One region of the Mesorhizobium sp. B2-3-15 genome, then DNA from elsewhere that is predicted to be linked to it. Evidence: predicted binding sites of a transcription regulator. Region 1 holds the regulator's gene; the other holds the start of a gene.
What was found. The regulator HrcA, encoded in region 1, represses chaperone genes, less so after heat shock. The targets are predictions, from matches to a motif close to GTTAGCACTCNCNNNNNGNGAGTGCTAAC.

Region 1 (5,017 bases):
GGACCGCGGTCGAGCGCCATGGTGGTGCCGGGTCCGATCATGCCGAGCCAGGCCTCACCGAACCAAGCCGGGCTTGGGCGAATTTCTGGAAGGCGCGGGCGCGGTGCGACAGCGCCGTCGCCTGGCCGGGTTTCCAGCCGTGCTTTTCCTCCGCGCTCATCTCGCCGAAGGTCTTGTCGAAGCCATTGGGCAAAAACACCGGATCGTAGCCGAAGCCGAGCTCGCCGCGCGGCGGCCAGACCAGCGTGCCCTCGGCCTCGCCGCGATAATATTCGGCCTCGCCGTCGGGAAAGGCGAGGCAGATGACGGCGACAAAGCGGCCCGTGCGCCGTTCGGGCGTGGCCGCGCCGACTTCCTGCATCGCCACTTCGGTGCGCTGCATGGCCATGGCGAAATCGCGCGAACCGTCCGGAGTCTCGGCCCAGTTCGCGGTATAGACGCCGGGCGCGCCGTCGAGCGCGTCGACGCAGAGGCCGGAATCGTCCGACAGTGCCGGCAGGCCGGTCGCCTTTGCGGCGGCAAAGGCCTTGATGTAGGCGTTTTCCTCGAAGGTGGTGCCGGTTTCGTCCGGTTCGGGCAGGCCATACGCCTTGGCTGATTTCGCCTCGAAGCCGAACGGTCCCATCAGCTCGGCGAATTCGCGCAGCTTGCCTTCATTGTGGCTGGCGACGACGATCTTCTTGCCATCGAGCGTATGGAGGTTTGGCGAATGCATCAAAGGCCCCAGATTCTCGGCTCGGCGAACTCGATCGAATTGCCCGAAGGGTCGCGTATATAGATCGAACGGCCGCCTTGCGGCCATTCGAATTCGCTTTCGACGGCGATTTTCTTCGCCAAGAGATGGGCTTTCCAGCCGTCGATTTCAGCGGCGTTTGCGGCAAAGCACAGATGGCCTTCGCCGACCGTGCCGTGCGGCGGCACCTTCAGCCGCGCATCCGACGCCGGGGGAATTCTGGTCGCCTCGGCGTTGAAGACGAGCAGGACGCCCGGGCCACAGCGGAAGAACAGGTGGCGGCCTTCTACCTTGCCAAGCAGGGTGAGGCCGAGGATATCGGTGTAGAAGACCTCTGCTTCAGCGAGGTCGGTGACATAGAGGGCGGATTCAAGAATGGCAGAGGGAGTCACGAGGCACCCCCCTCTGGCCTGCCGGCCATCTCCCCCGCAAGGGGGGAGATCGGCAGCGTGAGCGCCAGCTCATGGTATTCTATGCTGATTATTGGCGAAGCTCTCGACAACATCCGATCTCCCCCCTTGCGGGGGAGATGCCCGGCAGGGCAGAGGGGGGTGCCCAGGCTCCGCATGAATAAACTAAGCCACCGCCATCTGCTGCAGGCTGACCAACCGGGAAATGCCCTTCTTGGCCAGGCCCATCAAGGCCGCGAACTGCTCTTCGGAGAAGGGCTCGCCCTCGGCGGTGCCCTGGATCTCGACGATGCCGCCCTTGCCGGTCATGACGAAATTGGCGTCGGTGCCGGCCGAGGAATCCTCGATATAGTCGAGATCGATGACCGGCTGGCCGTCATGGATGCCGCAGGAAATCGCCGCGACATGATCCTTCAGCACTTTCGAAACGCTGGCCATCTGCCGCGCTTCCATCCAGCGCAGGCAGTCATACAGCGCCACCCAGCCGCCGGTGATCGACGCGGTGCGGGTGCCGCCATCGGCCTGGATGACGTCGCAGTCGACGGTGATCTGCTGTTCGCCCAGCGTCTGCAGGTCGACCACGGCGCGTAGCGAACGGCCGATCAGCCGCTGGATTTCCAGCGTGCGGCCGCCCTGCTTGCCGGCGGAGGCCTCGCGGCGCATGCGCTCGCCGGTCGAGCGCGGCAGCATGCCATATTCGGCCGTCACCCAGCCCTTGCCGGAATTGCGCATCCAGCCAGGCACCTTTTCCTCAAGGCTGGCGGTGCACAGGACATGCGTGTCGCCGAACTTCACCAGGCACGAGCCTTCGGCATGCTTGGAGACGCCGCGCTCGAAGGATATGGCGCGCATTTCGTCGAATTGGCGTTTGGAGGGGCGCATTCGGCCTGCTTTCTTGTCATTTTTTTGAATCGTGGCCGGCTTTTAGACGCATGCAGGGCACGGCGCAAAGGAAAAGGGGCGGTGACCCGACACAGACACCGGGTTGCGCGCGGCCCACCGAAGTCTATATCCTGGAACCGGAGGTTTTTAGCCGAATGACCAAGGCAGTCGATCCCGCCTCGCAGTCGCTGGCTCTTCAGTCGCTCGACATGCGCTCGCGCGACATCTTCCGGCGCATCGTCGATTCCTATCTGCGGGACGGCGAACCCGTGGGCTCGCGCAGCCTGTCGCGCATCCTGCCGTCCTCGCTGTCGCCCGCCACCATCCGCAACGTGATGAGCGACCTCGAGCATCTCGGGCTGATCTACGCGCCGCACATCTCGGCCGGGCGCCTGCCGACCCAGGCTGGCCTGCGTTTCTTCGTCGATGCCTTCATGGAGCTTGGCGACCTCTCCGACGAGGAGCGCCGCACCATCGAGGCGCAGGTGCGGGCCTCCGGCTCCGGCGCGACGCTGGAGCATATGCTGACCGAGGCCAGCCAGATGCTGTCGGGCATGTCGCGCGGCGCCGGCCTGGTGCTGGCCGCCAAGAACGAGGTGGCGCTCAAGCATATCGAATTCATCCAGCTGGAGCCGACCAAGGCGCTTGCCGTGCTGGTATCGCAGAATGGCGATGTCGAAAACCGCGTCGTCGAGCTGCCCGCCGGCATCACCGTCTCGCAATTGCACGAGGCCTCGAATTTCCTCAACGCGCATATTCGTGGCCGCACGCTGGCCGAGGCGCGCACCGAGATCGCCCGCATCAAGGAAGAGACGAGAGCCGCCCTCGACACGCTGTCGCAGGACCTCGTCGAGAAGGGACTTGCGGTGTGGGCGGGTGCCGAAAGCGGCCTGCCGGCGCGGCTCATCGTGCGCGGCCGCGCCAATCTGCTGGAAAACGTCACCGCCCAGGCCGACATCGAACTCTTGCGCCACCTGTTCGAGGACATGGAAACGCAGGACGGGCTGATCCAGCTGCTCGACCTCGCCGAGCAGGGATCGGGCGTGCGCATCTTCATCGGCTCGGAAAACAAGCTGTTCTCGCTGTCGGGCTCGTCGCTGGTGGTGGCGCCCTATCGCGACAAGGACGCCCGCGTCGTCGGCGCGCTCGGCGTCATCGGCCCGACAAGGCTGAACTATGCCCGCATCGTGCCGATGGTGGATTATACGGCACAGCTGATTTCCCGCATGCTGAGGTAAGGAATCCCGGAATTATTGCTTTGGTTTCCATGCCGGAATTCGACCGCGAACGACTTTCCTGGCGGGACCGTAAATCCAGACAGGCTGCAAAGGAGAAAAAGAATGGCGCTGGAATCGTTCAAGGCCCAGATCAGTCTGCTGCTCGAGGAGATGGTCAACCAGCCGGAGGACCAGCACGAAATTCAGGAACAGCTGCGCGAAAAACTGCGCGAGATGCGCGCCATGGGCCTCCCATTGCCGGCCGATCTCGTTGAATTGGAAAAACGCCTGGACGACGATTTTTACGCTGCCGGGACCTGATCCGAGAAGTTTTGAGCATCGAGCGCAACGGAACCCACGAGCAAACCGATCGTTGGTTTCCTTCATGACCCGTTGGAGGAAGTGATGCGATTGGCCGGACTGGCGATGTCCGCACTGTTTGTCACGACCGCGGCGCTCGCCCAGCAAGCCGACCAGCCTGTGCTCAAAGGCCCGGCCGCCTTCGGCGACTGGCGGGCGGACAGGCCCGGCGTGCGCCGGCTGATTAAGCCGGAAGACCTGCCGAAACCCTATGTCACCAAATCCGCCTCCAACAGCGCCGGCGTGATCGACATGCCGGCGGACGCAAAGCCGCATTTGCCGCCGGGGTTTTCGGCCGAGTTGATCGCCTCGGGGATCGACAATCCGCGCGTCGTGCGCATCGCACCCAACGGCGACCTGTTCGTTGCCGACAGCAAGGCCAACCAGCTCCGCGTCTATCGCCTGGCGAAGGGCAGCGCGAAAGCCGCTGAGAAAAGCATCTTTGCCGGCGGTCTCAACCGGCCCTATGGCATTGCCTTCTATCCCCCGGGCAAGGACCCGCAATGGGTCTACGTCGCCAACAGCGACAGCATCGTGCGCTTTGCCTACGGCAATGGCGACCTGAAGGCCTCGGGCGAGCCGCAAACCATCGTCGCCGACATTCCTTCGACCCACCACTGGACCCGCGACATCGCCTTCTCGCCCGACGGCAAGACACTTTATCTTTCCGTCGGCTCCGGCTCGAATGTCGCCGAGGACATGGGCAAGAGGCCCAGGGGCGGGCTCGACGCCTGGGTCAAGGCTAAGCCGCTCGGCGCCAGTTGGGGTTCCGAGGCGGGCCGGGCCGAGGTCCGGGCCTTCGATCCCGACGGCAAGAACGGCCGCACAGTCGCCACCGGCTTGCGCAACTGTTCGGGCATGACCGTCCAGCCGGCGACCGGCGCGCTATGGTGTGTCGTCAACGAGCGCGACGGGCTCGGCGACAATGTGCCCGCCGAATACGCGACATCGGTCAGGGAAGGCGCCTTCTATGGCTGGCCCTGGTATTATATCGGCGACAATGAGGACCCGCGCCACAGGGGCGAGCGCCCCGACCTCGCCGGCAAGGCTGACAGTCCCGACGTGCTGATGCAGGCGCATTCGGCGCCGCTCAACATCGCCTTCTACGATGGCAAGGATTTGCCCGCCGACGCCGGATTTCCCCAGGCGTATCGAGGCGACGCGTTCGTTGCCCTGCACGGTTCGTGGAACCGCGGCAACAGGACCGGCTACAAGGTGGTCCGGCTTCTGTTCAAGGACGGCAAGCCAACCGGCGAATACGAGGATTTCATGACCGGCTTCGTCGTTTCGAACGGCGAGGTGTGGGGCCGCCCGGTCGGCGTTGCGGCGGCCGGCGACGGATCCTTGATCGTCTCCGAGGACGGCAACGGCACGATCTGGCGCGTGACTTATAGTGGCGACCGCTCCTGACCCTT
Region 2 (5,017 bases), on a different contig from region 1:
CCTTGTTCTCAAGGATCTTGCCGGCAACGATCGAGGCTTCCGCACCAGCGTTGGCCGCGATCTGGCGGGCCGGAGCCTGCAGCGCACGACGAACGATGTTGATGCCGGCGGCCTGGTCGGCGTTGACGCCGGTCACCTTGATGTTGGCCGAAGCGCGCAGCAGGGCAACGCCACCGCCAGCAACGATGCCTTCTTCCACGGCCGCGCGGGTCGCGTTGAGGGCGTCATCGACGCGGTCCTTCTTTTCCTTGACTTCGACTTCCGTCGCACCGCCGACGCGGATCACCGCAACGCCGCCGGCGAGCTTCGCCAGACGTTCCTGCAGCTTCTCCTTGTCGTAGTCCGAGGTGGTCTCCTCGATCTGCTGCTTGATCTGGGCGACGCGACCCTGGATCTCGGCTTTCTTGCCGGCGCCGTCGACGATGGTGGTGTTCTCCTTGGAGATCGACACCTTCTTGGCGCGGCCGAGCATGTTGAGGCCGACATTCTCGAGCTTGATGCCGAGGTCTTCCGAAATGACCTGGCCACCGGTCAGGATGGCGATGTCTTCCAGCATGGCCTTGCGGCGATCACCGAAGCCCGGCGCCTTGACGGCGGCGATCTTCAGGCCACCACGCAGCTTGTTGACGACCAGCGTTGCGAGCGCCTCGCCTTCGACGTCTTCCGAGATGATGAGCAACGGCTTCGAGGTCTGCACGACGGCTTCGAGGACCGGCAGCATCGCCTGCAGGTTGGAGAGCTTCTTCTCGTGCAGGAGGATGTAGACGTCCTCCAGCTCGGCAACCATCTTGTCGGCGTTGGTCACGAAATAGGGCGAGAGATAGCCGCGGTCGAACTGCATGCCTTCGACGACTTCGAGTTCGGTCTCGGCGGTCTTGGCTTCCTCAACCGTGATGACGCCTTCGTTGCCAACCTTCTGCATCGCTTCCGCGATCATCTTGCCGACCGACTCGTCGCCATTGGCCGAGATCGTGCCGACCTGGGCAACTTCCTCGGAGGTCTTGATCTTCTTGGCGGCCTTGCCGAGAGCAGCGACCACTTCGGTGACGGCCAGATCGATGCCGCGCTTCAGGTCCATCGGGTTCATGCCGGCCGCAACCGACTTGTGGCCTTCCTGGACGATCGACTGCGCCAAAACGGTCGCGGTCGTGGTGCCGTCGCCGGCGATGTCGTTGGTCTTCGAAGCAACTTCGCGGACCATCTGCGCGCCCATGTTCTCGAACTTATCTTCAAGCTCGATTTCCTTGGCGACGGTGACGCCGTCCTTGGTGATGCGCGGGGCGCCGAACGACTTGTCGATGACGACGTTGCGGCCCTTGGGACCGAGCGTGACCTTCACCGCGTCGGCGAGGATGTTGACGCCGCGCAGCATGCGCTCACGGGCATCGCGAGAGAATTTTACGTCTTTGGCAGCCATGTTTTAGCTCCTGGCAGGGGCTCGGATAGAGCCCGAAAAATTCAAGTTGAGGGTGAGGCCGATAATCAGCCGATGATGCCCATGATGTCGGATTCCTTCATGATCAGAAGGTCTTCGCCATTGAGCTTGACTTCGGTGCCCGACCACTTGCCGAACAGGATGCGGTCGCCGGCCTTGACGTCCAGCGGGACCAGCTTGCCAGCTTCGTCACGAGCGCCGGAGCCGACGGCGATGATCTCGCCTTCCTGCGGCTTTTCCTTCGCCGTATCCGGGATGATGATCCCGCCGGCGGTCTTGGATTCGGATTCGACCCGGCGAACGACCACGCGGTCATGAAGCGGGCGGAACTTCGACTTTGCCATTTTTTCTTCCTCGATGAGAACGGTGAGAAACAGTTCCTCCGTCCGGCGGCGCCGGACACATAGTTAGCACTCACCAAAGGCGAGTGCTAACGTGGCGCTGAAATAGGCCGCCGACCTGCCAGAGTCAAGGCGCGCGGAGCGCCTCTTCGTACGATGGCGATGACTTATCGAAGCTTGGCCGAACCGAGTACCAGGAGCGGACAACGTTCCGCCAGGGGATAACTGCCGCTTGGCACGACGCGCACCTGGTCGAACCAGCCGCGCGCCTCATCCACCAGCATGGCCAGCGTCGCGAAGCTGTACCTCGTTTCGGAGCCCGCATAGACGTCGATCGTGTTGATGGATGCCATACTCCATCCGGTGCATGCGGCAAGGGCCTCCCGATCCGGAAACAGCTTGTCGAATGCCGCACGGATTGCTTGCACATCGACGCTGCTGTCGCAGTCGCCGGTCGTGCACGCCATGGCTATCCGCCATTTGAGCGCGTGGAAATTCTCGATTCCGCCGGCCAGGACCAGAGCTTCGATGCCGCGCAGGTCATCCGCGGTTTCCGGCCGAGCGAACACGCGGATCGCCGCATGCCGGCCAGGCTTTAGCACCCTTGCGATTTCACCGAACAGCGAACCGCGCGCGGCCTTGGTGTCGACCGCCGACAGGCAGCCGTCGCCGATGACCGCGTCGAAACATTCCCGCTCGACCGGGAGGTCAAGCCAATTGCCGGCCATCGCCCTTCGCGAGATGTTGTCGCCGGCCCATACGCCGGAAATCATGGCAGCCGATTGATCGATCGCCAACATCGATCTGCCTAGAACCGCCAGTTCAGGTGTCACCCCAAGCAGAAGGACATCGGCATTTCCGAGATCGAGTTCGCGCTCGAATAGGCCGACGGTTTCCGGCGTCGGCCGGAGCGGGGCGTCCAGGAGCTTCCAGTGCCGATGATAACTGTCCCAATGATTCGTCATGCAGACCCGATGGAGCCCAGGAAAGTCTGGCATTGATTGACTAGAGCCGCTTAATGGAAGTGGGGATGGAAGCCAAGGGGTTAGCTGGTGGCGCGCATCATTGTCATAACGCATGAGCATGACCGGTTCCTGGGTCGCCGCGGCCTTCTGCTGCGCCGGAATAGCCGTTACATGCTTTTCGATATTCTCGAGGACCTGAAGAGGCGGGGCCATTCGGTCCGAATTCAGCCTGGCCTCTCCAGACAATCCAGCGCCGATGTCGCGGTTCTGCACGTCGATGCGACAACGACACCGGCGGATTATCTCGAATATGCGCGGAGTTTTCCCTTATGCCTCAATGTCGGGGCCGCCGACATATCGAAACGGCGGGTAAGCGGAGCGCTTCTGGCCGAGGGCGACGGCTGGCTGGGCCCGGTCATCGTCAAAAGCAATCTCAACAACCAGGGCATTCCGGAGACACGGCTCAATCGGCGGTCGAGGCGTGCCGGCCAACCGGCACCCTTTGCGCACGTGCCAGCCATGCCGTCCTACGAGGTCTACCAATCCCGGGACGACGTTCCCGATGGCGTCCTCGATCGCGATGATCTGGTCGTGGAAAAGTTCATCCCGGAAAAAGAACCTGACGGCTTTGCGGTGCGCTTCTGGGTGTTTTGCGGAGAGCGCGAGCGCTGCACCCGCTACGTCTCGCCAAACAGCCTGGTCAAGGCATCGGAAACGATCCGGCGCGAGCCCGCCGCTGTTCCCGACGAACTGCGCGAACGGCGGCGTGAACTCGGCTTCGACTATGGGAAATTCGATTTCGTCATGCATGAGGGCAGGGCTGTTCTCCTCGATGCCAACAAGACGCCCGGCCGCCCGCAGAACCTGGTGAAGATGTTCGCGGCGGGCGCTTCCGACCTGGCCGATGGTTTCGAAGGCCTCATCCGCCGGGCGAGATAGGTCCCCGGTTGCCGGTCGCTAAAGAAACAGCCGCAACTGGGTGTGGATGATCGATCGGTAATCCTCGATGGTCCGGCGGCTTTCCACTTCGCCTTGCGCAAGCGCCAGGCGCACAACGCCGCCGGCGAGCTGGAAGATCAGCAGAACCATGCGTTCGAACTGCTCGTGCTTTTCCGGCTCGAGCAAGGCGATGACGTGGTCGCAGAACATCTTGGCCTGATGCCGGGTTTCGGCGATGTCGAGATTCTTCAGCGCCTTGTCGGCCTGGATGGCGTTCTGCAGATCCTGGATGGCCGGATCGCCGGCGACCCGGCTGAGGTAGTCGTCAAGCAGCCGATCGGACGCGACGATGACGTCCTTGGCTTCGCGGACATCGGCGACGATCGCCGCCAACCTGGCACGGCTGACCTCCGAGAACCGCTCATAGAGCATCGCCAGGATCGCCGACTTGTTGGGGAAGTAGTGGTAGACGGTGGCGATCGGCCCGCCCGCCAGCATGCCGACCTCCTTCATGGTGACGGCGTCGATGCCTTTCTCGCCGATCAGCCGCATGGTGGTCGACAGAATGGCGTCGATGCGCTCGCGGCTGCGCTCCTGCTTGGGCCTGCGCCTGGGCTCGGTGATCGTTCGACTGGCTTGCGTCATGCACCGATCTTTCGCACGAGTTCCCAAATTCCGGTTGACAAGAAATATGATCAAGTATCAGTTTCTGGAATGCTGACAGACTGTCAGCTTTTTTGCCGTGCGGCAAGGACGTTGGGAGGCGCCTATGGCTTCGACAAGCGCTGATCTTCAGGGCGAAGGCGACTGGCTGGTCGGCAATCCCAGCGGCGGGCAGCTCGCCTCGGCCCTGTGGATCGGGTCGGTCGGCCTGCTCATTCTCGGTCTGCAGCCCGTCCTGCTCGGCGCCCTCTATACCGAGGGCCATGTCAGCGGCGACGAACTGGCGTTGGTCGCCACCGCCGAGATGATCGCCATCGCGATTGGTTCGGCGATCGTCGCGATGCTGCTTTCCGCCCACAACATGCGCTGGAAAAGTGCCGTCCTCCTGCTGCTCTTGGCGCTGGCCAATGTGTGGACCGCCTATGCCGCCGGCGCCCACACGCTGATGGCGGCCCGCGCGCTGGCCGGCCTTGCCGAAGGCGGCCTTGTCGCGGTCGCCACCGAACTGATTGCCCGTTCGCGGCGCGCCGAACGCATCGGCGGCTATTTCGTCACCATGCAGACCCTGGCGCAATGCGCTCTTGCCCTGGTGCTGGCGCTCTATGTCATTCCAGCCGCCGGGTCGGCTGGCGGCTTCCTCGTTCTTGCCGTCGTCTGCGTCGCGTCGCTGGTGG

Region 2: the regulator HrcA is predicted to act here: its motif matches at 1,842-1,870, upstream of groES (co-chaperone GroES).

The regions. Positions count from the first base shown of each region.
Region 1 is NZ_VFVO01000001.1:581,492-586,508, reverse strand. It holds gene hemW (radical SAM family heme chaperone HemW) at 1-41, opposite strand, end outside; gene rdgB (RdgB/HAM1 family non-canonical purine NTP pyrophosphatase) at 38-715, opposite strand; gene FJ954_RS02915 (VOC family protein) at 715-1,125, opposite strand; gene rph (ribonuclease PH) at 1,309-2,025, opposite strand; gene hrcA (heat-inducible transcriptional repressor HrcA) at 2,181-3,263, shown strand; gene FJ954_RS02895 (hypothetical protein) at 3,366-3,563, shown strand; gene FJ954_RS02890 (sorbosone dehydrogenase family protein) at 3,648-5,012, shown strand.
Region 2 is NZ_VFVO01000007.1:376-5,392, forward strand. It holds gene groL (chaperonin GroEL) at 1-1,417, opposite strand, end outside; gene groES (co-chaperone GroES) at 1,483-1,779, opposite strand; gene FJ954_RS15365 (class I SAM-dependent methyltransferase) at 1,944-2,954, opposite strand; gene FJ954_RS15370 (hypothetical protein) at 2,913-3,680, shown strand; gene FJ954_RS15375 (TetR family transcriptional regulator) at 3,699-4,325, opposite strand; gene FJ954_RS15380 (MFS transporter) at 4,450-5,017, shown strand, end outside.